Pseudosulfitobacter pseudonitzschiae: one gene and its partner. The protein of the gene in region 2 interacts with the protein of the main gene of each other region in a pairwise test. Links are inferred from orthologs where the notes say so. Each region holds a gene or a part of one and is shown on either strand. Other genes may lie near its edges. The genes, in order: secA and SULPSESMR1_RS03565.

Region 1 (10,933 bases), 2.4 Mb from region 2 along the record:
TCTGACGTTTTTGACGACCTGTTTGGCGATTTCATGGGCGGTCAACGTGGCGGCGGACGCCGTGCAGCGCGCGGCTCTGACCTGCGATACAATCTGCGGGTGTCGCTGGAAGATGCCTATTCAGGGCTTCAGAAAACCATCAACGTACCCACCTCAGTTGCCTGTAACGTGTGCAACGGAACAGGTGCAGAAAGCGGTGCCGAACCCACCACGTGCCCGACCTGTTCCGGCATGGGCAAGGTCCGCGCCCAGCAAGGCTTTTTCACCGTTGAACGCACCTGCCCCACTTGTTCGGGAATAGGCCAGATCATCAAAAATCCCTGTAGCGCCTGTCAGGGCGCTGGGCGCGTTGAAAAAGACCGCGCACTGTCGGTGAACATCCCCGCAGGTGTTGAAACCGGCACCCGCATCCGACTGGCTGGCGAAGGCGAGGCAGGCATGCGCGGCGGCCCAACCGGCGATCTGTACATCTTTATCGAGGTACTGGAGCACAAACTGTTCGAACGGGATGGCAACAACCTGTATTGCCGCGTGCCTGTCAGCATGGGCACGGCCGCCCTTGGGGGCAGCATCGAGGTTCCGACTATTGATGGTGGTCGTGGCCGCGTACAGATTCCTGGCGGATCGCAATCAGGACGCCAGATGCGACTGCGCGGCAAGGGGATGCCTGCACTGCGTGGCGGTGGTCCCGGCGATATGTTCATCGAACTGGCCGTCGAGACACCGGTAAACCTGACCAGTCGCCAAAAGGAACTGCTGCGCGAGTTCGAAGATCTTTCGGAAGAAAACAATCCCGAATCCAGCAGCTTTTTCTCGTCCGTTAAATCCTTTTGGGATTCGATGAAGGGGTAAAACCCGCGAGGTGGGGCAGCCCCCACCTCGCACACAGATGCCGTTAACCACCTGGTAACTGTCGCTGCTGCAAGCTGACCCTATGCCCAGCTTTGCCGAACAACCCCTGCCCTTTGATTTTGACGAGACGACGCCCACGCCTCTGCCTGTGGGGCCTCCTCCATCGTATATTGCCGACCACCGCGCCCGTTTGCGCACGCGCTTCATGGCGGGTGGCGCACAGGCCATGCCCGACTACGAAATGCTGGAACTGGTCCTGTTCCGCGCCATCCCGCGGCGTGACGTAAAACCCCTGGCCCATGCTCTGATGGAGAAATTTGGTGACTTCAACCGCGTCGTCACCGCGCCGGAACCCCGCCTGCGCGAAGTCAAAGGCGTGGGCGATGCCGTGGTTGTCGAACTTAAGATCGTCGAGGCCGCCGCCCACCGGATGGCACGCGCCAAGGTATTGAACCAACATGCGATTTCCGGTTGGGACGCCCTGATTGATTACTGCCACACCACAATGGCCCACCGCGAGACCGAGCAGTTTCGCGTGCTGTATCTGGACCGTAAAAACGTGTTGATCGCGGACGAGGAACAGGCCAAGGGCACCGTTGATCATGTGCCAGTCTATCCGCGCGAGGTGGTAAAACGGGCACTTGAACTAAACGCATCCGCGCTGATTCTCGTGCACAATCATCCATCGGGCGACCCAACGCCAAGCCAGTCTGACATTGCCATGACCCAGCAAATCGAAGCGGCCTGTATCACGCTGGGATTGTCGCTGCACGATCACCTGATCGTTGGCAAATCACGCGAACTCAGCTTCAAATCAGAGGGGTATCTCTAACGCACCCAAACCTCGACGCGCCGGTTGGCCTGACGGCCCCATTCGCTGTCATCGCAGGCCATTGGCAACGCCTCGCCAAATGCATCGACATCTAGCGTCACGCGCTTGGTATCTTCGGTTTGCGCAGCCTCGGTGATGGCGCGGCGCACCGCATCGGCGCGGCGCAGGGCGATGTTACGATTGGCTTCGGATGGCCCTTCGCCGTCGCTGAACCCCACAAACAGGATGCGCCGCGCGTCATAGGTGCCAACCTCCATCGCGCGGGCCAGCTGCTGCACATTGCTGCGCGATTGCGCGTCCAACCGGATCGATCCTGCCTCGAACCGGAACGACGTGGTCAGCCGCGCCATGCCGTCCAGCGTGCGCACCATGCGCTGCAATTCTGCCAGTGGGACTTCGGTGCCTGCGGTGCTGATCGCATTGGCGAACCGGTTGCCCTGCATGTCGATGGATACCTCTTCGGGAGATTGATCAACAAATCCGGCACGGCGGATCACCACTTGCGCCGTTGGGCCACGGGTAAAGGCCAGAAATTCCCGCGCAATCTGAGGCAGCCGCCGCGCGGGCAGGTACAAAAACATGGGCGCAGTCAGGGGGTAATCTTCGGTCTTGATGGTGCGCCGCCCCGCCTCAAGCGCAAAGCCGCACGCACCGGTCAGCACCAGCGGCACCGCATTACCCGTCTCGGCATAGCTGGCAATTCCGATGGCAAAGGGATCATCTGCTACCGCCTCTGCCAGCGCCGCGCCCAATGGGTACCGCACTACAGTGTCTGCAATCTCCAGCCGCACGGGCTGCATCACCTGATCAGCCACAGCCTGACCCAACCCCGTTCCCGCCAGTGGCAAATGCAGAGAGATCGGTGCATCCACACCGCCCAGATCCTGCCAGTTGGTCACCAGTCCGGCAAACACACGCGCCAGATCAAGCGGCGATATGCTGCGCACCGGATTGCCCGGTGCCACCACAGGCACCACGGCATCCAGCGCAAGAACCCGACTGCGGTGCAGTCCGGTCATATCGCCCATCCCGGCCTCACGCGCGCGTTGACGTTCACCGGGGCGGATTTCGCGCAGGGCCATGACGATGTCCGCCTCGTTGGCCAGCAGATCGGCAAAGCCTTCGTCGGTGGTGGTCACCCGAAACCGAAAGCGCGCGGCCAGCTTGCCTGTCTCGGTGTTGGTCAGAAGATAGGTAAAGCGGGTCTCATCCTCATCCTTGCGGGTGGCCTCGTAACCTGCGCGTTGCGCGAACCCCTCGACCAATGCAGGCATCAGCACCGCACCCATCGTGGTGGACCCGGACAGGGCCAGTTCGGCAACGTAGTCTTGCAAATTGGGGCACGCCGGGCCGTCGCACAGCACACCAGAGCTGTCTACCGTCAACTCACCATAGTCGGTTTCCAGCCGGTAGAATTCACCGTCAAAACCCAGCAGGGTCCCGCTGAGTTCAACCCCGCCACTGCGCGAGGTCAGCGTGACATCCTGCGCCAGCGCAGAAAACGACCAGCCAAAAAGGAAAAGTGCGGCGAAGGCCGCCGCACGCTTCAAAACCATGATGAAACCCCGTGACGCGAATTACTTTTGCGCGACTTTCAGGTCTTCGATCAGATTGTTCAATACCAGAAAGCTTCCGATCGTGTCGCAGCCCGGCACCGCCAGCGTCAGATCACGGCTGATGACTTCGCCATTCCGTATTTCCAGCGATTGGGCTTCGATGTCCAAACCGCAGTTGAACAGGCTAACCTCGGCCTCAACGCTCAGGTCCACAACGCCTTGGTAACGCGACGCACCCGAAGGGAAAGTGTACACATCGGCCATCAACGCATCCGACGCGGTTTCGTCACCCAATCGCATCAGGAAACCACCCTCGCCGCTGATCGCCTCGATCGGATCGCCCGGCGCGCCCGCCCAGATATCGCGCCGGCTGCCATAGTCCGCGCCAAATTCGCGCGCATGAATTTCAAAACCCGCAGCACCTTTCCATTGCAGGGCGACACGTTCGAAATCAGCCAAACTGGGAACATCGGTTTGTGCGACGACCCCGTCGCCATTGGCAAAGGCAACGACAATCACGGCCGGGTCAACCAACGCAGGCACCGACATATCAAGGGTGCCGTCTGCATCTGTTGTCTCGGTCACTTTCAGGCCGCTGTGGTGCACGGTCAGACGTTCATTGGGAAAGCAGGGGGCCGTCACAGTAAGATCAACCAACCCTAGCCCCGAAGGTGTGGCCGTGGCCGACACGCTGCACGATTGACCGGGGGCCGCGTCGCTGGTGTCTGGTGCGTCCAGCATGTCTGCGGGCGCCAGTGCAACCACTGTGTCCTGTGTCTTTGACACGTCGTGATCCAATGCGGATGTCAAAGTGATGTCTTGCACAACCAGAACCGGCCCGTCCAGCGCCGAGATTTCGGCGGCGGGCGTCGCAACGGGTGCCTGAACCGGCGTCTCGACGGTCTCACCGGAGCCATAGAGTTCCTGCGCCGTGTCACCGCTTTGCATGATGAACCCGATACCAACGGCACAAATCAGCGTACCAGCTGCAGTCGCGATTTCTTTAACATAGGCCATTGATCCAATCCCTTATACTTTTGGGTCCGGATCGTTTCTGGCAGAGAAACCGGGCCGACTTATGGCCCGGTTGCGGAGTCATTGCGGCGTCAATGTGACGCGCGCAGCTTTTTTGCGGTCAGGTCAGACGCCCGTGGCAATGTTTGAACTTCTTGCCCGAACCACATGGACAGGGTTCGTTCCGGCCCGGGTTGCCCCATGTGGTCGGATCGTTCTCGTCGAAACCGTCTGCGACAGCTTCAGCAGAGGGGGCGGGTATTTGCGCATCCTGTGCCTGCTGTGCAGCCTTTTGCAGTTCGGCCTGTTGCGCCGCGGCCTGTGCCAGCATCTCGGCGCGCTCTTCTTCCGTCATCGGACGGATTTGCGCCAGTTTCTGGGTCACGTCTTCGCGCAGGCTGTCCAGCATCACTTCGAACAACTGAAAGGCTTCGTTCTTGTATTCGTTCAGCGGGTCGCGCTGTGCATAGCCTCGGAAACCGACGACCGAGCGCAGGTGATCCAGTGTCAGCAGGTGTTCACGCCATTTCCCATCAATCGCCTGTAGCAGAATCTGCTTTTCGATCATGCGCATGTTTTCGGGGCCGAATTGTTCGATCTTTTGTGCCATCAGCTTTTCGGTGGCCTCAATCAAACGCTCGCGGACTTGTTCGTCGTCCACGCCGTCCTCTTCGGCCCATGCCATCACCGGCACATCCACGCCGAGGTTCTCGATAACGTCGGCATAAAGCCCTTCGGTGTTCCACTGATCGGCATAAGTGCCCTGCGGCATATACTGGTCAATCAGATCGTCGATCACCTGTTCGCGCATATCCGACGTGATTTCGGACAGGTCGTCGGCTTCCATGATGTCACGGCGTTGGGTGAAGACCACTTTGCGCTGGTCGTTCATCACGTCGTCGAACTTCAACAACTGTTTGCGCATGTCAAAGTTGCGGCCCTCGACCTTGGCCTGCGCGCGTTCCAGTGATTTGTTCACCCAAGGGTGAATAATCGCTTCGCCTTCTTCCAACCCGAGGGTTTTCAGAACCTTGTCCAAACGGTCCGAACCGAAAATACGCATCAGGTCGTCTTCGAGTGACAGATAGAACGACGTGCGCCCCGGATCACCCTGACGACCCGAACGGCCCCGCAACTGGTTGTCGATGCGGCGGCTTTCATGGCGTTCCGATGCCAGAACAAACAGCCCGCCCGCATCCAGCACTTTGCGCTTCTCGTCTTCGTGCTCGGCCTCGATCCGCGCGCGGATCGCTTCGGGATCGGCGTCGGGGTCTGCGGTCAGCGCTTCAAGTACTTTCAGATCGACGTTGCCGCCCAGCTGGATGTCGGTGCCGCGTCCGGCCATGTTGGTGGCAATGGTCACTGCGCCGAACTTGCCGGCATCCGCGATAATTTGCGCCTCCTGTTCGTGCTGGCGCGCGTTCAGGACATTGTGGGGAATACCCTTTTCCGTCAGCATCGCGCTGAACATCTCGGATTTTTCGATCGACGTGGTGCCGACCAGCACGGGCTGGCCTTTTTCGTGGGCCGCTTTGATCTCTTCGATCATGGCTGCAGACTTTTCGGTGCCAGTGCGGTATACGCGGTCGTCTTCGTCAACGCGGGCAATTGGACGGTTTGTCGGTACTTCGACTACACCCAAACCATAGATTTCACGGAATTCCTCGGCTTCTGTCAGGGCGGTGCCGGTCATGCCTGCCAACTTGTTGTACAGACGGAAATAATTCTGGAAGGTCACGCTGGCCAGCGTCACATTCTCAGGCTGGATTTTGACGCCTTCTTTGGCCTCGATCGCCTGATGCAGCCCCTCGGACAGACGACGGCCCGACATCATACGGCCGGTAAATTCGTCGATCAGCACGACCTCATTGTCGCGCACGATGTAATCTTTGTCCTTTTGGAACAGGGTGTGCGCCCGCAAACCCTGGTTGACGTGGTGCACAATCGAGGTGCTTTCCGGATCATAAAGGGTCATGCCCTCTTCAATCAGACCACGCGCCAAAAGCTGCTCTTCGAGAAACTCGTTGCCTTCTTCGGTGAAGGATACATTGCGGGTTTTCTCGTCGACCGAATAGTGGCTGGGGTCCAGCAACGGGATCACGGCGTCAATGGTCTGGTACAGTTCCGACCGGTCATCCAACGGACCCGAGATAATCAGCGGCGTGCGTGCTTCGTCGATCAGAATACTGTCGACCTCGTCCACAATCGCGAAATTGTGACCACGCTGGACCATCTGATTCAGCTCGCTTTTCATATTGTCGCGCAGATAATCGAACCCGAGTTCGTTGTTGGTGGCGTAAGTCACGTCACAGGCATAGGCCGCGCGTTTGTTGTCTTCGCCCATCCCATTCCAGGCACAGCCACTGGTCAGGCCGAGGTGGGTAAACACCTTGCCCATCCATTCGGCGTCACGTTTGGCAAGGTATTCGTTAACCGTCACCACATGCACGCCCTTGCCTGTCAGCGCATTCAGATAGGCCGCGAAGGTGGCAGTCAGGGTCTTGCCCTCACCCGTCTTTTGTTCGGCGATATTGCCGCGGTGCAGGAAAATCGCACCCATCAACTGGGTATCGAAGGCCCGCAAGCCCAGAGCACGACGGGCCGCTTCACGGCAGTTTGCAAAGGCTTCGGGCAGAAGGTCATCAAGGCTTTCGCCCTCAAGCGCCCGTTTGGCCAGTGCTTCGGTTTTATCCTTCAAACCTTCGTCGCTCAGCGCCTCGAATTCAGGCTCCAACGCGTTGATCTGCTCGACCAGCGGCCGCACCGATTTGATCAAGCGATCATTGGGCGTGCCAAAGACCTTTTTGGCGATTGTTCCGATACCGAGCATGCGTTCTCCAGCCGATCTTGTGTCAGGTTGCGCAGCATCTGCTTGTCGGCGCCACGTGCAGCCCATAGATACAGGGTCAAGCCGATCCTGGCCGCGCCCATAGGGCGATGTAAGGGTCACATGAAACCGTGTCAATGTCGCGTCCGGCCACGAGGGGTCGCAGAACACGCGGCAACAACTGAACAGGACCATTCCATGCTGAAACGCTTTGCCATTCTGCCCGCCATTGCGGTCGCACTTACCTTATCCCAACCGCTGCACGCGCAGGATGAAACACCTTCCTTGTCTACCGTGGTCGCCAATGTAGACGGCGTCGAAATCACCTTGGGCCACATGCTGGTGGCCAAGGCCACCCTGCCCCAGCAATACCAGCAACTGCCCGACGAAGTGCTGTTTCCCGGCATCCTCGACCAATTGGTCCAGCAGACCGCGCTGGAACAAAGCTTTGAGGGTGACCTGCCCAAGCGCGTTGAATTGTCGATGGAAAACGAGCGCCGTTCGCTGGTCGCGGGCGAAGCCATCGAGAAAATTCTGGCCACAGCCGTAACCGACGAAGCACTACAAGCCGCATATGACGCGACATATGCCAACGCCGAGCCGACCAAAGAATTCAACGCCAGCCACATTCTGGTAGAAACCGAAGAAGAAGCCAAAGCGTTGGTTGAAGAGCTGAAAGGCGGCGCCGATTTCGCAGCCACAGCGCGCGAAAAATCAACAGGCCCGTCGGGGCCCGGTGGCGGTTCGCTGGGTTGGTTCGGGCCGGGCGCGATGGTGCCCGAATTCGAAACTGCCGTTGCGACAATGGAAGCGGGCGAGATTTCCGATCCGGTACAGACACAGTTTGGCTGGCACGTGATCAAACTGAATGAAGTGCGCAACGCCGAAGCACCCGCAATGGAAGACGTCCGCACCGAACTTGAGCAGCAAGTGCGCTCGGAGGCGGTGACAGCCGCCGTTGATGCGCTTGTGGCCGACGCCGATGTGAACCGCGATGGCGCCGACGGTATCGACCCATCGGTTCTCAGCACTCTGACATTGGGCGAATAACGATGGCTGGCAAAACCGCACTGTCCCCGCTAGCGCCCGCACGCTTTCCCGATCTGCCTGTGGTGGACGGTGTGACTTTTGCCACGATCGCCGCCGGCGTCCGATATGCCGGACGCTCCGACGTGATGCTGGCCAAACTGGTGCCCGGCACGACCATCGCAGGCGTGTTCACCCGTTCGTCGACCCGCGCGGCGCCGGTTTTGGATTGTCAGGCAAAACTGGGTGGTGATCCGGCTGGCGGTGCGGCCATCCTTGTAAACTCGGGCAATGCCAATGCATTTACCGGCAAACATGGCGCTGAATCTGTCTCTGCCATCGTCGAGGCCGTCTCAATCAATTGTGGCGTGCCCTCTGTGCGTGTCTTTACTTCGTCTACAGGAGTCATAGGCGAACCGCTGCCCCATGACCGCGTGGTGGACAAACTGCCCGATCTGAACGACGCATTGCGCGAGGACGGCATCTCGGACGCTGCCCGCGCGATCATGACCACGGACACCTACCCCAAGGGTGCTGTGGAAACCATCGAGATGGACGGTCAGACCATTACCATCGTGGGCATCGCGAAAGGATCGGGCATGATTGCGCCCGATATGGCGACGATGCTGGTCTATATCTTTACAGATGCACGGATCGCACAGGACAACCTGCAAGCAATCGTGTCCACCTCCTCCGACCTGACGTTCAACTGCATCACCGTAGACAGTGACACTTCCACGTCCGACAGCGTGATAATGGCAGCCACCGGCGCCTCGGGCGTCGACGTGACAGGTGACGCCAGCTTTGCCGACGCCGTACACCGGCTGATGCAGGATCTGGCGTTTCAGGTCGTCCGTGACGGCGAAGGGGCTACCAAGTTCGTTGAAATTACCGTGTCTGGCGCAGACACCTCCGCCAATGCCAAAATCCACGCGATGGCCATCGCAAACTCGCCGCTGGTGAAAACCGCGATCGCAGGTCAAGATCCCAACTGGGGCCGCGTTGTCATGGCCATCGGAAAATCCGGCGCACCGGCAGACCGCGACCTGCTGAGCATCCGATTTGGCGACGTGGTCGTAGCCGAAGATGGCTGGGTCAGCCCGCAATACTCCGAAGCTGACGCCGCCGCGCACATGAAGGGCAACGAGATCAACATCGCCGTTGATCTGGGTCTGGGCGAGGCCACGGCCACCGTCTGGACCTGCGACCTGACCCACGCCTATATCGACATCAACGCCGACTACCGGTCCTAAGATGAAGGTTGTGCTTGTTTCGGCTGTTGCCCTGATCGACGTGGATGGGCGCGTGCTGTTGGCACAGCGTCCAGAGGGTAAATCGATGGCTGGTATGTGGGAATTTCCGGGCGGCAAGGTCGAAACGGGCGAAACGCCCGAGGCGGCCCTAATCCGTGAATTATACGAAGAGTTGGGGATCGAGACATGGCAAAGCTGTCTCGCTCCCCTGACTTTTGCCAGCCACAGCTATGACGATTTCCACCTTCTGATGCCGCTGTTCGCCTGCCGCAAGTGGGGCGGAACACCGATGTCAAAAGAGAACCAAGCGTTGAAATGGGTCAGGCCAAATGACCTTAAATCCTATCCAATGCCCGCTGCTGACGTTCCGTTGATCCCGATTTTACGCGATTGGCTGTAAAAAACGGGGCCAAATGTCATCGATTTGGAAAGGATCACCCCTTTTTTCATTTTTTGTAATTTTCTCATGACATAATTTAAAAACTGCCTCTTAATAGAGCTGTGTTTAACACGGGGGAGAGAAAATTATGCTGAAAACGATTTTGCTGGGCAGTTGCGTGTTCGTTCAGGGCAGATTTGTGGCGATGCTGCCAGATGGCCGCATGAGCGTGGATGTCGATGGGCGCGTTTTTTCGGGTGCGCCGGTCAGCCCCGCAATCTGAACCGAACTCACGAAAAAGAAAAAGGGACGGCTCTTGCGGGCCGTCCCTTTTTTTAGGGGCCTATATACTTAACTAGCCAAAAATGGCTTGACGCAAGATCGGCTCTTGGCTAGTTTAATCTCAACAAGAGAGATTAGGCCCATGACTGATACACTTAGCACATTTGAGTTCTTCCAGAAATTCCCGAATGAGGAAGCGGCCCGTCTCTTTTTCGAAAAGCGCCGCTGGAATGATGAACCTGTCTGCGGTCACTGCGGTTCAGTCTCCGTTACGGAGTGCAAAGATCACAAGCCAATGGCTTATCGCTGCAAGGATTGCCGCAAACATTTCAGCGTCCGCACAGGCACCGTGTTGGCAGAGAGCCGCCTTCCCCTACTCAAGTGGCTGTTGGCTATCTACATGCTCACCAGTGCCCGCAAGGGTATCCCCAGCACCCAGATGGCCCGCGAATTGGGCGTCACCCAGAAAACCGCATGGTTCCTTGCACAGCGCATCCGCGAAACATGGATGAACGGCAACAACGACAAAATGGACGGTCAGGTTCAGGTCGATGAAACCTATGTTGGCGGCAAAGAAAAGAACAAACACGCCGACAAGAAGCTTCACGCTGGTCGCGGCGCTGTCGGCAAGACCGCAGTGGTCGGTATGCGTGACCAGAATGGCGTGGTTCGCGCCAATCCGGTAAAGCGCACCGATGCCGCAACGCTGGTTGGCTTCGTGCAGGACAACGCACCCGTAGGCGGCGAAGTCGTCACAGATGAATTCCGCGCCTACAATGGCCTTGCCGCCAAGGGCTACACCCACAAGACAGTTCGTCACTCCGCTGGTGAGTATGTTCGTGATATGGCCCACACAAACGGCATTGAAAGCTTCTGGTCATTGCTTAAGCGCGGCTACATCGGCGTTTACCA
Region 2 (15,750 bases):
TTGCCATCGCCATCGTCGCCTTCGTCGTCTGGATGATGTTCGGTCCGGAACCCGCGCTGGTCTTCGCGATCGCCTCCGCCGTCTCGGTTCTGATCATTGCCTGCCCCTGCGCACTTGGATTGGCGACACCCATCTCGATCACCACGGCGGCAGGGCGTGGGGCGCAGGCGGGCGTGTTGATCAAGGATGCCGAGGCGCTCGAACGCATGGCGGCCGTCGATACGCTGATCGTGGACAAGACAGGCACACTGACCATGGGCAAGCCGAAGCTGACGGATACCGTTGCGCTGGGAAACCTCGCCGAAACCGACCTGTTGTCGCTTGCTGCGGCGCTGGAGCGTGGCTCCGAACACCCCTTGGCCGAAGCAATCGTCGAGGGCACCGAGGCGCAGGGCGCATCGCGTCAGGAAGCGGTGGATTTCGAGGCAATCACCGGCAAAGGCGTGCGCGGCAAGGTTGGTGCCCTCGCAGTGGCGCTCGGCAATGCCGCGATGATGCAGGAAATGGGGCTGGACTCGCGCGCGGCTGAAACCAAGGCCGACGCTTTGCGCGCCGAGGGCAAGACAGCGATGTTCATTGCGGTCGATGGCGCTCTTGTCGGCATCGTGGCGGTGGCAGACCCGATCAAGGAGTCCACCGCGCAGGCGATCCGTGAACTTCACGATCAGGGGCTGCGCGTCATCATGGCGACGGGCGACAATGAACGCACCGCACAGGCAGTGGCTGGGACGCTTGGTATTGACGAGGTGCGCGCTGGCATTCTGCCTGAGGCCAAGAAGGACCTGATCGATCAATTGCGCCGCGACGGCCACAAGATCGCAATGGCCGGTGATGGGGTCAACGACGCCCCTGCGCTGGCCGCCGCGGATGTTGGCATTGCCATGGGCACCGGGGCCGACGTGGCGATGGAAAGTGCGGGGATCACCTTGTTGGGCGGCGACCTGATGGGAATCGTGCGGGCGCGCAAACTGGCGCGCGCCACCTTGCGGAACATCAAGCAGAACCTGTTCTTCGCGTTTGCCTACAACGCACTGGGCTTGCCAATCGCAGCAGGGCTGCTCTATCCCGTCACAGGAATTCTGCTCTCACCGATGATCGCAGCTGCGGCGATGAGCCTCTCGTCTGTTTCGGTGATCGCCAACGCTCTTCGGCTGCGGCGGGTTGACCTCTGACCTGACCGCAAAACCTCTGACATGAAAAAGGAATACAAAATGACTAAAGATGCTTTTTCGCGGCGCGCGATCCTGATCGGTGGGGCAGCACTGCTGGCTGCATCGCCCTTGATGACCATGGCGCAAGGTGCCGGGCCGAAAGTCCATGTGATGAAAGACCCGAATTGCGGCTGCTGCTCGGCCTGGATCGAGATACTCGAGAGCAACGGTTTCGCTGTCACGACCGAAGCCAGCCTCGGGACGCTTCTGATGCGGTACAAAATGGATAACGGCATCCCACAGGAGATGATCTCCTGTCATACCGGCCGCGTCGAAGGCTACATGATCGAGGGCCATGTGCCGGTCGCTGATATTCGCCGCCTGCTCGACGAACGCCCCGACGCCGTCGGTCTGGCCGTTCCCGGCATGCCCTACGGCTCGCCCGGAATGGGGCCGGAAAGTGAACGGGACGCCTATGAGGTGTTCCTTATCCGGCGCGACGGATCGACTGAAGTGTTCAATCGGTACACTGCCGCTTGATCGAACCTCATCGGGTTTTTGGGGCACAATGCGGCGTGACCATCTGCATAAGGCGAGCAATGCGTGTATTCTGACCAATAAAGCCAAAGTGGGGCGGTCGGTGAGGACTGCCCCACGCTCGTTTATTTGATGGCGGTGACGGTCAACTTTCCGTTGACGCGGTCGGCTACGAATTCGACCTCCTTGCCCTCGGACATCTTTGCGATCATCGCTTCATCGGCGCGGAACACCATTGTCATTGCAGGCATGTCCAACTTGGGCAGGGGGCCGTGAATGATCGTCACCTTGCCCGCCTTGGCGTCGATCTTCTTGATCTTGCCGCTGGAGAAATCCGCTTCGTTTTGCTCGCTGTTCTGCGCAACAGTAATCGGGCCGTGCATGCCAGACTCGTAATGTCCGGGGATCAGGCAGGCGAACTCGAACGTGCCCGCGTTGGAAAAGGTCCAGATGACGTCGCCCGAAGCACCTTCGTCCAGACGGATGGAGTTTGGGTCATCATGTTCCATGTCCATCTTGGCCATCATTTCCTTGTGCGCCTCGTTTCCCGCCATCGTGTCGAGAACGAACTCATGTTCGAGCGCGCCTGCGTTGGTGACGTTGAAGCGGATAGTTTCGCCTTGGGCAATCTCGAATGCTTCGGGCGAAAATACCATATCGCCGTCGTCAGTCTCGCGCATGGTCACGTTGATGGTGCGATCGACCGAGGCCGCATCGCCAGGCTTGCCGATCATCATCTGGGCGTGTTCGCCCACGTGATCATCGTCGTGGCCACCACTGTGGGTGCCTGACGCGAATACTGGGGCGCTGAGGGCAAGGGCCAAAGTGGTGGTCATAAGAAGGTTTTTCATCGGTTCTTCCTTTTAAATTGTGGTGATGGGTCGTGCCAAAGGGCCGGTCAGCCTTTTGGCGTTGGTTTCGGGGTAATCTGGGTTTTCGGACTGGTGTTGCTGGCGAACTCGGGCAGTTCGCCCGTCCACTCATAAGCCTGTTCGCCGGGCGGGTTTTCATACCATCCAGGGTCTTCGTAGTCGTCCGCGTCGATGCCTTCGCGGACCTTCACGACCGAGAACATGCCGCCCATTTCAATGGGACCGTGCGGCCCCCAACCAGTCATCATCGGCACAGTGTTGTCGGGCAGCGGCATTTCCATCACGCCCATATCCGCCATACCAGCCGTGCCCATGGGCATGTATTCCGGCTGGAAGGTGCGGATCTTCCGAGCCAGCGGTTTCTTGTCAACGCCGATAAAGGTCGGCACGTCGTGACCCATGGCGTTCATCGTATGGTGCGACTTGTGGCAGTGGATCGCCCAGTCGCCCAAGTGGTCGGCGACAAACTCGTATGCGCGCATCGCACCCACGGGGATGTCGATGCTGACCTCTGGCCACTGGGCAGACGGTGGAACCCAACCACCGTCGGTGCATGTGACCTTGAAGTCGTAGCCGTGCATGTGGATCGGGTGGTTGGTCATCGTCAGGTTGCCGACCCGCACGCGCACCTTGTCGCCCCGATTGACCACCAACGGATCGATGTCTGGAAAGATGCGGCTGTTCCATGTCCACAGGTTGAAATCGGTCATCGTCATGATGCGCGGCACATAGCTGCCGGGATCAATGTCGAACGCGTTCAGCATGATCAGAAAGTCACGATCCACTGGCATGAAGGTGGGATCCTTAGGATGGACGACAAACATGCCCATCATACCCATCGCCATCTGCACCATCTCATCCGCATGCGGATGGTACATGAAGGTGCCGGATTTGATCAGATCAAACTCGTAGACATAGGTTTTGCCGGGCGGAATACCGGGGTGCGACAGCCCGCCGACCCCGTCCATGCCCGAGGGCAGGATCAGCCCGTGCCAATGCACGGTTGTATGTTCCGGCAGGCGATTGGTGACATAGATGCGCACGCGGTCGCCTTCGACGGCTTCGATGGTGGGGCCGGTCGACTGGCCGTTGTAGCCCCAAAGATGCGCGATCATGCCATCTGCCAATTCGCGTTCCACCGGTTCGGCAACAAGGTGAAACTCTTTCACACCGTTGTTCATCCGGTGTGGCAGAGTCCAGCCGTTCAGGGTGACCACTGGATTGTAATCCGGCCCGGACGCGGGGCGCGGCGTGATCGCGGTGGTCGCACTGTCCATCTGGGCCGCTTCGGGCAGGCCCATGTTGCTGGTCTTGCCCCAAGCCTGCGACGAGACAAGCGCCGCGCCCGCAGCACCGGCGCCAATCAATTGACGTCTGTTCATCATGTTGTTTCCTTTCAATGCCCTGCTCCGTCGCCAGCGGCCAGTGTGGCACCGCTTGCGGCACCGCCACTGCTGCCCGCGCCACCGCCGTAAATCGCAGCCGTCAGATCAGCTTGCGCCACGTAGAAATCGCGTTTCGCATTGGCCGCCTGCAATTCAGCGCCCAATTTCTCACGCACATCGGTCAGCAACTCGAAGGTGCTGGTGATCATACCGTTATAGGACAGCAATCCTTCGTCCTCGACGGTCTTGCGCAACGGCACCAGCACGTCGCGGTAATGACGCGCGATCTTGTAGGAGGCGTGATAGGCGACCTCGGCGCCACGCGCCTCTGAGCGCACGTTGACTGCCTTTTCAGCCAGCACATTGGCAGCCTGAAGATAGGCCAGTTCCGCCTTGCGCATCCGTGCCTTACCGCTGTCATAGATCGGAATGGCGAATTCCAATTCCAGCTGTGGTGTTGTGCTGGTCTCGACGTCGCCACCATCGGTCTCGCGCTCGGTTTCAAAGCCCGCGATGATCTCGAGGTCGGTCACCAACCGCGTCTGGTCGGTCAGATCAAAAGCCGTGGCCTGCGCTTCAAGCCCCAGTTTTGCGACGCGCAGATCGACACGGTTGCGCAGGGCCTTGCTTTCGACATTCGCCACCTGCCCCGCCGAACTGGGCAGCGTTGGCAAAGCATCAGGCACGTAGAATTCCACATCTGCGCCCCAAAGGCCCATCAACCGCGTCAGGTTCTCCTTGGCGCGGCTTGCGCCCAGTCGCGCCTGTGCCAGTTGTCCCGCCAGCTCTGCGTTAAACGCCTGTTCGCGTGCCTGTCCGGCGCGGCCCAACGCCCCCGTTTCTCCCAGCTTGCGCGCCAGTTCCGATCCGGCGTCCGAGGTTGCTAAGGCACGGTTGAGGTGGCCGACCACTTCAAAAGCGGCAACCGCTTCAATCCACGCCTGCCGCGTCTGGTTGGCCAGCGTCAGCGTATCGTTCACCGCCAACAGTTGCGCTGCGCGAAAGTTCACATCAGCCAGCGCCATGCGCTGTTTGCGGGTTTTGGCGTCTAAAATGTTGGTTGCGATCATGCCTTCGATGGCACGGTAGGCGCCCAGTTCGGCTGCGCCGATCCCAAGAAGACCTATCGAGACGACAGGGTTTTCTGGAGTTGACTGTTGCCATGCCTCTGCTGCCGAAAGACCCACGTTGGCATAGGACGCTTGCAGGCCTCTGTTGTTCAGCAATGCAACCTGCACCGCCGTTTCAGCCGAGATGGTCTTGCGATAGACCATCTGTTTCACCTCGTTCCGAACCGAGTTGTTTTCCGCTTGGGTCTGGGCAAAAACGGCGCGCTTGCCGATCGCCGTTTTGGTCTGACTGGCCACGTTGGCAAAACCTGGTTCTGAGCCGGTGTAGGTGTCTGGCACTACCGTTGCGCACGCGCCCAGTACGAGCGCGCCGCTTAGGATCAGGGGAAATTTAATCGGGCCCATCAGTTGCCCTCCGCCTGCTCTTGATTGACAGTGCGCCAGTCACGCGGGCCTGTGGGACTGCGCGGGAAAAAGCCCGCCAGAGGATCGGTGTGCCTAACTGACGAGGTGATGTTGCGGTCAGTCGGTGCGGTAAGCGTCGCCACATCCGGCAACGGAGTGGGGGCGCTGGAACACGCGCCCAAAGCAAGGGCAATCGCCCCCGCCAATAAGTGGATTTTCATGATGGTCTGCCTGATTGAAAGCTGTTTTGGTCCACTCGAACGTACGAGCAGGCGGGGTCCCCTCTCAGGGGCGCGTTCAGATCAGGGGTCTGGGCGGGCGTAGAAACGCCCTTGGCTCAATGGCGTAGCTCGCACTTTGCAAGGTTTCGTAGGTAGGATCTGCAGAAACAGTGGCGCTGAATACACCCACTTCACACAGGGCCAGTGAAACGCAAATACCGCTACAGCATTGTCCGACTGACACGTCATCTTCACCAGCATGAAGAGCTGAATGGTGCCCGAGATTTTCGTGTTGGGCGTCTGTGTGGCTGGAAATCGCGACGCCGTGCGCCGGGCTGTGAAACCCGGCAAGACTATGAGAAGCAGAAGGCGTGGTCAGGCCTAAAGCGACCACGAATATCAGGCAAGGGAATGCCTTCAGCCATGCAACTATGATATTCTTCTGACCCATTGCGCACAATTGGCAGAAGCTTTCCGAGTGTCAATTCATCCAGCGCTGGAGGGTTTGTAACTTTCTCGTGGGCTTGTTGATGCTTCGCTTGTGGATTTGTCGCACTTGCCCCCACGCCATGGTCTCCTGAGAACCGGAAGCGGCAATCTTTTTAGAGTATTAGGCTAATTAACCAGATGAAAACCTGCGTATTCTCAGGACGCTGACGACGCGAAGAGGGCAGCTTATTGACATGCGCAAGCGCTTCAAGGCTCAGATCAGTGCCCGCAGGAAGCAGAGTGTTTTTGCCGATGTCGATACCATCGACGATGATCTTTGGGGCGTGCTCGACACTCAGATATCCGACATCGAACGGAAGATCGAAAACGTAATTGCTCAAACGCAGCGACTTGCCTCAAGGGCGCGCCTGCTGCGCTCAATCCCAGGGATTGGCCCGGTCGGTGCAGCGATGTTGATCGCTGAACTGCCGGAACTGGGTCGGATGACAGCCGGCCACCTGCCCGAACGCGAGGTGATGACCGGCATTGGTCCAGTGCCGGTGAAAGTGCCGCGCGTGCGGGATCGGGGTGCTGGCGAAGACAACATCAGCTTCACGCCCAGCATTCTGCCGCGGTATCTGCGCAAGGCGAGATCGGTCGAGGAACTGCTGCCATGGCTTTACCTGAAGGGCGTGTCCACGGGCGATTTCACCGAGGCGCTGGAGGCGCTGCTGGGCCCGAACGCCAAGGGCCTGTCCGCCAAGACTGTCACCCGGCTGAAAGCCGACTGGTGGAAAGACTACGAGGCCTGGCAGAAACGCGATCTTGGCACACGGCGGTTTCTCTACATCTGGGCCGATGGGGTCTACTTCAAGCCGCGCATGGCTGAGGAAAAACAATGTGTTCTGGTGATCGTCGGGGCGGACGAATATGGCCGCAAGGAGTTGCTGGCCATGACCGACGGCTTCCGCGAAAGCACCCAGAGCTGGAGGGACATCATCAATTCGACCCGGTGGCAATGGCCGGATTTCGGATTGCGGTAGAGCTTGATCGGGGCGGACGTTTCAGGGAAATACGGGTTCATGTGCGTATCCTTGGTCTTGAAAGGGCGGCCGGGCTGACCCGCCGCCAGGGGGCTTCGTTCAGGCGGGGGTCCGCTCCGTCTTCACGATGGGAAAGTCGATTTCGGTCTCGGCCATCAACGCACGCTCAATCTCGTGAGGTATTCAACGCGGCCACTGGGGCGAGTTTTTCAACGGAATAAGCCCTTACCCGTCACTGGGGGCGAGCGCCTGTCGGCTTCCACATGGCGATCCGGGTTGTCATGTCTAGGAACGTCGCATGGCGATCAAGGATGGCCTGCAGGTTCGGCCCAATCCTCCCCTCAGGCATTTCTGTATATCCGAGCTTCCGATACCAAGGGGCATTCCACCTCGGGGCACGGAAGGTAGCCAGACATGTCCCTGAAACACCAGCGGCAGAAGCATAGTCCTCTGCCCATTCAAGCAACCGCTGCCCGATGCCTTTTCCTGACATCCCGTCATCAACCATAAGGCTTGCGATATAGAGCATGTCATCAAGCGGCTGCACGATGATGTAGCCTGCTCGGTGTCCGGCGAACTCGGCCACCCTTGTCGTCCCAGTCCTGAAACGTTCTGGGTTGATCGCCGGGGTGGCCGCAAATCTTTCGTATTCTTTCAGCGACAGATAGCGCCGATGCGCTGAGCGCTCCAATTGGCGCAGATCTTCAATTTCGGCCTCGTCATAGGGGCGAAGAAGGGGGCGAGTGTTGTTCATGATCCATCATCGTTGCATGGCCAACGCCTTTGGCGTGGTCTCTCCCGGACCTGATCCACACACATGCAAAAGCACGCTGCGAAGCCTGACGATGAAACAGGGGCGGATGTTCATGATTGTGGTCGTCGCAGTCCAGACCTCGCGACACCGGGCGGCGACTGGTTTACCCGGTGCCGTTCATACCGAGGCCGTCTTTATGGCCTGAGAGAAATGTCTTATCGCGATCCATCATGACCCTCACCTACCCAGGAGGCCGTATTGGGACAAGTGAAGCCTCTGTAACGAACGGCAGGAAAGTCCCGCTCAGCGGCCCTCTTACGCACTGCGCCGAAGGTCCACTGCGAGCCCGAACCCACCCTATTGCTGAGATAGACGATATACCTCGACCTCGCGTTCGCAAGTTGGGTCAATTGTCCTTCGGTCGAAGATCATGCCAAGCTTTTGCATGATGCGTCCCGATGCGGCGTTGCCGATTTGGTATATGCTCACAATATCGGTGATGCCCAGTTCACTAACGCCGAACGAGAGGGCGGCGACCGCTGCTTCGCTTGCGTAGCCTTTCCCCCAACTCGGCTTCGAAAACCTCCAACCAATTTCGACAGAGGGTAACACTTCGGGTAAGAAATCCGGCCAAGACAATCCTGTGAAGCCAATCAGGTCACTGGTTTGCTTGGATTCGACAGCGAACAACCCGAAGCCTCGTTCATTCCACTCTTTCTCAAATGACGCGATGTATCGTGCAGCGTCGTCTGCGGTTCGCGTTTTGCCATTTCCAATGTAGCGCATGACGTCAGGATCATCGCACATTGCCGCAAATGGTGCATGATCTTCAGGCTTCCAGCCTCTTAGGAGTAGTCGCTCAGTGTTGATCGTGTGCTGTGTCATGGTGTGCTTTAAGCACATCATCCAACGGCAGCAAAGTCCACTCTGCCGACTTTGACCCAGGCCACGCCGAAGGTACGGTTTGGGTCAGAAATGCTTGACGTTTGGGCCAATATTGCGTGACGCCGCTCCTTGGTAGGGTTCAGAAAATTCGGTGCATCGAGTCAAAGGTGCGCGACGTTCGACACCGCGTTGTCAGACGTCAGACAAAACCGACTTTTATGTCACATCGCTGACCCAAGTCGCAGGTGCAGAACGGCAAGTGGCCATTCGCGTAGATCGCGGCGAAGGTCGGGATCGAGCCCATTCTATCCCTTAAAGTTTCAGATCTGCGCGGCGATACTCGACTTGTCGATGACGGACCATACGTTCTGGATCCTTCCATCCTGAAATTCGTAGAATACGTTTTCGTCGAAGCGGACCTGCTTGCCGTTCACTGCCAAGCCGAAGAGTTCGCCCACCGGCGTACAGTCGAATGTAAGCCGGCTTGCAATCATGGGCGGGTCACAGACAAGAACCGCGATGTTGAAGGAAAGATCGGGGATCGCACGGAAATCCGCAACGAGCATGTTCAGGTAGCCGTGGAGACCGATTGTGGTGCCGTTGTATCGCACCTGGTCGGCAACAAAGTGATGAAGATCTTGCCAGCCCTGCCTGTTCAAACACGCGATATATCCCTGATAGGATCTTATGATCTCGTCTCGTCCCACTGCGCCCGCCTCCGTATTCTGCATACACAGACTCTAACCTGCGGGAGAGAGGAGGCAATGGCATGCCCGGTTCGTTTAAGGTTTTTCGGTGCGGGCCGCGTCGAGACATTTGCTGTCAGCGCGATTGCGGACTGCGTTGGAAAACCCTGACAGTGAGGAAGTCGCGGCGGGCTTGGTGCTGTCTATGGGGAAAGCGTGCCGGCGTGTTTGGCCGTTATCGGTATCGAACACCTAACACGTAGGTCGCGAGGACCATGAGTACCTGCCCAAGCGACCGTGATCATGACTTTCGGGTGCGAACGACACAGTTGATAGCGTCGCAGCTGTTTGAGGCCGTCACCAGGCAAGGCGGGAACGATCCGGTTCGCTGGAGCGAACTGGTACTGGTTCAGTCTTCGCGACAAGGACGGGCGTTTCGTCATGCGGCCTGCTCCCGGGGTGGCACATGGGTCATTGGCTTCTGGCCGCGCCGGAAAATCTCGATGATGCACATCGGCCCGCCGCAGTCGGGGTATGGCTCGTGCAGGGTGAGCGGGAGGACCTCGGCTACCTGTGGCGGCTCATGAGCCGGGCTTTTGCCCTGAGCAGGACGTGGATCAGGAAGCGGCGGATGAACTCGTGGGTGGCGAACCGCATGACCTTTTGCTGGTTGCCTGACTTGATGCGGGACTGTTGCATTAATTGCCGGGTTTGGCCACGTTTGGGTTTTTGAGGTCGAGGATGCCGCGCAAGCCACCGTTCAAGCATCACCGTTTCCCACGTGAAATTATCCTTTGCGCTGTGCGTTGATATTTGCGCTATCCGCTATCCTATCAGGATGTCGTCGAGTTGCTGGGTGAGCGCGGCATCGCGGTTGATCCATCGACTGTCTATCGGTGGGGGCAGAAGTTCGGCCCTGAACTGACCAAGCGGGCCGAGACGCACTTGCGCCGCGCGAGCGTAGACTGGCGTGTGGACGAGACCTATATCCGCGTCGGTGGCAAGTGGCGTTATTTGTGGCGTGCTGTCGATGCAAATGGCCAAATGATTGACTTTCGCCTCGCCGTGCGGCGCGATGCAAAGGCTGCTAAAGCCTTTCTCCACAAAGCGATTGAACGCGTGCGACTGCATCGCCCGGTCACTATATGTACCGACAAAGCCCCGACCTACCGACGTGTCATTCGCGAGATCAATCATCGATACGATCCACATTTCGACAGTATTCGGCATATCGACAAGAAATGGCGAAACAACCTGATTGAGAGCGACCACGCAGCCATGAAGCGGTTACTTGGATACTGTCAAAACTTTCGATCTTTACGAAGTGCTAAAGCAACCCTCAGAGGGGTCGAGACAATGCGCACCATCAAACGCGGACATATCCACAACAGACAACCAGGCGTCAGGGGCGAAATCCAGTTTATGAATGAGCTGTTCGAAGCCGGGTGATCCAACACACCGCTTTGAACAACTGCAACCTGAAAAATTTTATGCAGCAGTCTCCCTCGAAGCATTTGACGCCTGGACTATTGCCAGCCGAGCAGCTTGAAATCCGAGCATTGGGTTTCCTGGCGGGCTGGGAGTTAACGTGACAACATCCTAGCAAGAGCTACCTGTTCAGGATCCGAAGCGCACTGCATAGCTGAATGCGACCGCCAAAATTTTGCGAATTGGATGATCCTCAAGATCTGACACTGTGGCCCGCCGGAGCAATCGACTGTCCCCTTTGGAAAAATGCACTGATCGCGGGCAACTGAACCGTGCGTTGAGCGATTAACTTCGAGAGCGGTGTTCCTTGAGAAAATTGCTCTCTGCCTTAAGAAGAGGCAGTGTCAAAACCACCTTCGTGGCTGTCACGGTGTCGTTACTATGCGCCGGTATGTAAAAAGGGGTGTCCGACATCTCAAGGAGAGAAACCCCGTGAAAACTTCGTCCCTTGCAATCGCCGTTGTCTTGTTCGCATCCGGTGCCGCCGCGCAAGACCTGCCCCAAGCCAGCAGCGACTGGTTCACCGCAGGTCAGGCTACCATCGAGCAGCGTCTGGCGTTGCAGCCCAATACCAACCGCGCCCGCAACGTCATCCTGCTGAACGCTGACGGCAACGGCGTCGCGACGAACTATGCCGTGCGCCTGTTCGCAGGCCAGCAGGCCGGCGGCCTGGGTGATGATCACGTTCTGCCGCAAGAGACCTTCCCGCACATGGCGCTGGTCAAGACCTACACGACCAACGGTCAAACGCCCGATTCTGCACCCACCGCCTCAGCGATGATGACCGGCGTGAAGAGCAAGAACACGATGATCAACGTTTCTGAAGAGGTTGTGGTAGGCGATTGCGCCAACCTGCCCGGCAACGAACTGACCACGCTGGCCCAGATCTCTGAAGAGATGGGCAAGTCCGTCGGCGTCGTCTCGACCGCCCGCATCACCCATGCGACGCCCGCTGCCGTCTATGCGGTGACTGCCAACCGAAACTGGGAAGATAACACCGGCCTGCCCGAAGGTTGCGACACGCAGCTCGACATTGCGGCACAGCTTTTTGAGGGCGTGGAAAGCGGATTGATCGATCTGGCAATGGGTGGCGGTCGCCGTCACTTTGTCCCCGTCGGAACGACAAGCGAAGAAGGCAACGAAGGTACGCGGACCGATGGCCGCAACCTGATCGAAGAGATGGAAGCGCTCGGCGCCCAGTACGTCTGGAACGACGAAACCTTCGGCGCGCTGACTGACCTGGGCAATGCCCCGATCATCGGCCTGTTCGAAGATTCCCACATGATGTACGAGCATGACCGGACAGGCGAGCCATCGCTGGCCGAGATGACCGCTGCGGCGATCACCGCACTGTCGACCAACGAGGAAGGCTACTTCCTATCGATCGAAGGTGGCCGTGTCGACCACGCCAACCACGCCGGCAACCTGCACCGCGTGCTGACCGACGGCGTTGCCTTTGCCGAGGCTGTCCAGATGGCCATCGACATGACCGATGAAAGCGACACGCTGATCATCGTCACTGCCGACCATGAGCACGCCATCGCGATGAACGGCTATTGCGGCCGCGGTTCGGACATCACCGGCCTCTGCATGGGCGTCAACAACGAGGGTATCGAGCACACCGGCGAGCCTCTGCTGGGTTCGGACGGCAAGCCCTATACCGTTGTCGGCTATCTGAACGGCGCCGGTTCGGTCCTGATCGAACAGGAAGACGGTACCTTTTCCGGCGAGCGTCCGGAAGTGACCAACGAAGAGGCGATGGACCCCGACTATCTGCAGCAGGCGCTGGTGCCGATGTCCTCAGAAACCCACTCTGGGGCAGACGTCGCAGCCTATGCACAAGGCCCTTATGCGCACCTGCTGGGTGGCTCGATCGAACAGAATGTGCTGTTCCACATCATGCACCACGCCATGACGGCTGAGTAAGCCTCGCGCATTCGTGCAGCGGGTCCCCTGTTCGGGGGCCCGCTTGCGTTTTGCAAACCTGCGTGAGGCTCAGCCTGCCAGTCTGTATTGAATCTCGCCAAACTGGAACTGTGTTCCTACAGCCGCTGACCGAAGGATGAATATATGCAAAACCTGAACCGCCGCTTTCTCTTGTCTCTGATCCCCGCCGTGCCGCTGGCGCTGGCCGTACCTAATCTGCTGCGCGCGCAAGAGGCGCCGATCAAGCTGCGCGACCTCTACAACCGCGACATGAGCTTTTCCGACATTGCGCTCGCCAACGAAGGTGCGCGCGTGACGATCGCCGGTTTCATGGCACCCCCGCTCAAGGCCGAAGCGGATTTCTTCGTTCTGACGAAGATGCCGATGGCAGTCTGCCCCTTCTGCGAACCTGGTACGCCTTGGCCCGACGACATCCTCGCCGTCTATACAAAGCGTGTGGTGGATGTGATCCCGTTCAATGTGGCGATGGAAACGACCGGCCTGCTGGAGCTCGGCAAATATGTCGATCCCGAACTTGGATTCTATTCCGAAGTCCGTCTGACCGACGCCGTCTACAGCCGTGCTTGATGCGCAGCATCATTTCGGATTGCCACTGGCCCTCACCGATCTTGACCTTCGCGGACTCGATGGACGGATGCTCGTGTCACTTGATAGTCTACGCATCTTGCCAGGATCATCAGTCGCAATTCGTGGTCCTTCGGGCGCTGGCAAGTCGACCCTGCTGCACGCCCTGTCGGGCCTGATCAAGCCTGCGGGCGGGCGTGTGGTCTGGGGAGCGTCGGACTTGACAGCCATGAACGATGCCGCCCGAACGCGGTTTCGCCGGGATCACATCGGACTGATCTTCCAGGACTTTCTGTTGTTCGAAGAACTGAATGCGCTGGACAACGCGGCCCTATGCGCCGCCTTCGCGCCCCGCGCCGCCCGTGCCGCTTTGCGCGACCGCGCGGCGGGGTGGCTTGATCGTCTTGGGCTGGGTGACGCCGGATCGCGACGCGCCGACAGTTTTTCGGGTGGAGAACGGCAGCGCATCGCCGTCGCCCGCGCCTTGAGCAACGATCCGGCCGTCATCCTGGCAGATGAGGCCACCGCCAGCCTCGACCGCGCCGCTGCGGATCGCTTGGTCGACGATCTGATCGGCCTGTCGCAGGACACCGGCCGGACGTTGATCGCAGTAACGCATGATGAGACATTTGCCAGCCGTCTCGACCGGGTGCTATCCATGGCCGAAGGTCGTATCGTGGACGACACCCATGGGTAGCATCGGTGATCTTTGGGCCGGTTTACCTGCGGCTATGCAGGATCTGATGACGGCGGCTCTCCTGCTGTTGCCGGGGCTTGCTACCGGTCTGATCGTGCTACGCGGGTATGCACCGGGCCGCCTCGTGCGGGCGATGCTCCGCCGGTTCAGCGTGTCCAACGTGGTCTTCGTCTGCCTGCTTGCCGTTTCGGTGGCGATCGGCGTGGGTCTGACCGCCCAAGAACGTGGGTTGCGTCAGGGCAGCGCGAGGGCCGCCGCAGCCTTTGACCTGATAGTTGCCGCCCCGGGGAGTGAAATCACTGTCATGCTGGCTGCCGTCTATCTTCAACCGTCCGACGTGCCGCTGCTGACCGGCGATCAATACGCTGCGATATCAGCAGACCCCGACGTAGCGCTGGCTGCTCCTATCGCATTCGGCGACAGCTATCAGGGTGCCCCGGTCGTCGGCACGACAGCCGACTTTGTGACCCACCTTGCAGGGGATCTGGCCAAGGGTCAGATCTTTACCACGTCAACCGAAGCGGTCGCCGGGGCGTTTGCCTCGGTCCCGGTGGGCGAAAGTTTCACGCCGGCCCATGGCCACGGGGACGCCGCCGAAGACGCTGCGCACGCAGGTGCCTCCTATACGGTCACTGGTCGCATGGCCCCGACCGGCAGCCCGTGGGACCGCGCCATCCTTGTTCCAATTGAAGGCGTCTGGGAAGTCCACGGTCTTGCCAACGGCCATGCTCTCGCTGCAGGGGACCAGATCGGGCCACCGTTCGATGCGGCCTTTTTCCCCGGAACCCCTGCAGTGCTGGTCCGAGCGGATGCTCTCTGGGGCAATTACGCCCTGCAATCGCGCTACACCCAGCCGGACATGATGGCTTTCTTTCCGGGCACGGTTTTGGCGCAGATGCACAGCCTGATGCGCGACGTGCGCGAGGCGATGTCGCTGCTGGCCGTGGTGACGCAGGTGCTGGTTACAGTGTCGATACTGGCCGGACTGGTCATCCTGACACGCATTTTCGCCCGCGGTCTGGCCCTGCTGCGCGCTATTGGGGCAGGTCGACGCTTTGTCTTCGCCGTGGTCTGGAGCTACAGCGCCACGTTGATTGCAGCTGGATCTCTGCTTGGCCTCGGACTTGGCTGGCTGGCGGCGATGGGCTTCTCGCGTGTGATCACAGCACGCACCGATGTCCTCGTGACCGCAACTGTGACCTGGACCGAGGTCCAGCTTGTCGCGGGTTTCGTCAGCCTCACCCTCATTCTCGCCCTTTTGCCCGCACTGGCTGCGACACGCCGCCAGCTGCTGACCGATCTGCGCAACTGATCTGAAGGATTCCAAATCATGCGTACTCTCAGCCTTGTCACTGCTCTTACACTTGCCGCGACGCCATTGGCCGCACAGGACGATCATGACCACATCTCCGAAGCTGATGGCCTGCGTATCGTCCATGCTTGGACCCCAGCCACCAAGGGCTCCGAAACCCTGATCTATATGGAAATCGAGAACGAGACGAATAGCTTGCAGACCCTGACGGGGGCCGAAACTGAAGACGGGCTGACCGCTGAATTGGTGGGGTTCACCTATGTCGATGGCGTTGAAGCATGGGAGAACTTACCGGCCATTCCGA

What was found.
Region 1: the proteins of SULPSESMR1_RS03565 (region 2) and secA interact in binary tests that used the Escherichia coli proteins (3 or more experiments, as listed by UniProt). The link is inferred for Pseudosulfitobacter pseudonitzschiae from one-to-one orthologs.

Annotation. Positions count from the first base shown.
Region 1 is NZ_CP022415.1:3,110,725-3,121,657, forward strand. Bases 4,176-7,472 are described here. They hold secA (preprotein translocase subunit SecA), read right to left. Parts: upstream 7,085-7,472; coding sequence 4,376-7,084; downstream 4,176-4,375. Other genes in these bases: SULPSESMR1_RS15345 (hypothetical protein), read right to left, coding at 4,176-4,257; SULPSESMR1_RS15355 (peptidylprolyl isomerase), read left to right, coding at 7,280-7,472. Outside these bases: molecular chaperone DnaJ, read left to right, coding at 1-852; RadC family protein, read left to right, coding at 935-1,684; SULPSESMR1_RS15340 (substrate-binding domain-containing protein), read right to left, coding at 1,681-3,240; more of SULPSESMR1_RS15345, read right to left, coding at 3,262-4,175; more of SULPSESMR1_RS15355, read left to right, coding at 7,473-8,131; bifunctional glutamate N-acetyltransferase/amino-acid acetyltransferase ArgJ, read left to right, coding at 8,134-9,360; SULPSESMR1_RS15365 ((deoxy)nucleoside triphosphate pyrophosphohydrolase), read left to right, coding at 9,362-9,760; SULPSESMR1_RS25730 (hypothetical protein), read left to right, coding at 9,888-10,022; SULPSESMR1_RS15370 (IS1595 family transposase), read left to right, coding at 10,164-10,933. UniProt on the Escherichia coli protein: Required for protein export, interacts with the SecYEG preprotein conducting channel.
Region 2 is NZ_CP022415.1:756,806-772,555, reverse strand. The notes cover bases 10,696-13,605. They hold SULPSESMR1_RS03565 (alkaline phosphatase), read left to right. Parts: upstream 10,696-11,358; coding sequence 11,359-12,852; downstream 12,853-13,605. Other genes in these bases: SULPSESMR1_RS03555 (ABC transporter ATP-binding protein), read left to right, coding at 13,508-13,605; SULPSESMR1_RS03560 (hypothetical protein), read left to right, coding at 12,997-13,440. In the rest of the region: SULPSESMR1_RS03630 (heavy metal translocating P-type ATPase), read left to right, coding at 1-1,172; SULPSESMR1_RS03625 (DUF411 domain-containing protein), read left to right, coding at 1,284-1,691; SULPSESMR1_RS03620 (copper-binding protein), read right to left, coding at 1,814-2,539; SULPSESMR1_RS03615 (multicopper oxidase family protein), read right to left, coding at 2,587-3,945; SULPSESMR1_RS03610 (TolC family protein), read right to left, coding at 3,957-5,420; SULPSESMR1_RS03605 (hypothetical protein), read right to left, coding at 5,420-5,641; SULPSESMR1_RS03595 (GNAT family N-acetyltransferase), read right to left, coding at 7,346-7,867; SULPSESMR1_RS03590 (hypothetical protein), read left to right, coding at 7,866-8,072; SULPSESMR1_RS03585 (GNAT family N-acetyltransferase), read right to left, coding at 8,225-8,752; SULPSESMR1_RS03580 (ester cyclase), read right to left, coding at 9,073-9,483; more of SULPSESMR1_RS03555, read left to right, coding at 13,606-14,134; SULPSESMR1_RS03550 (ABC transporter permease), read left to right, coding at 14,127-15,446; SULPSESMR1_RS03545 (copper chaperone PCu(A)C), read left to right, coding at 15,465-15,750.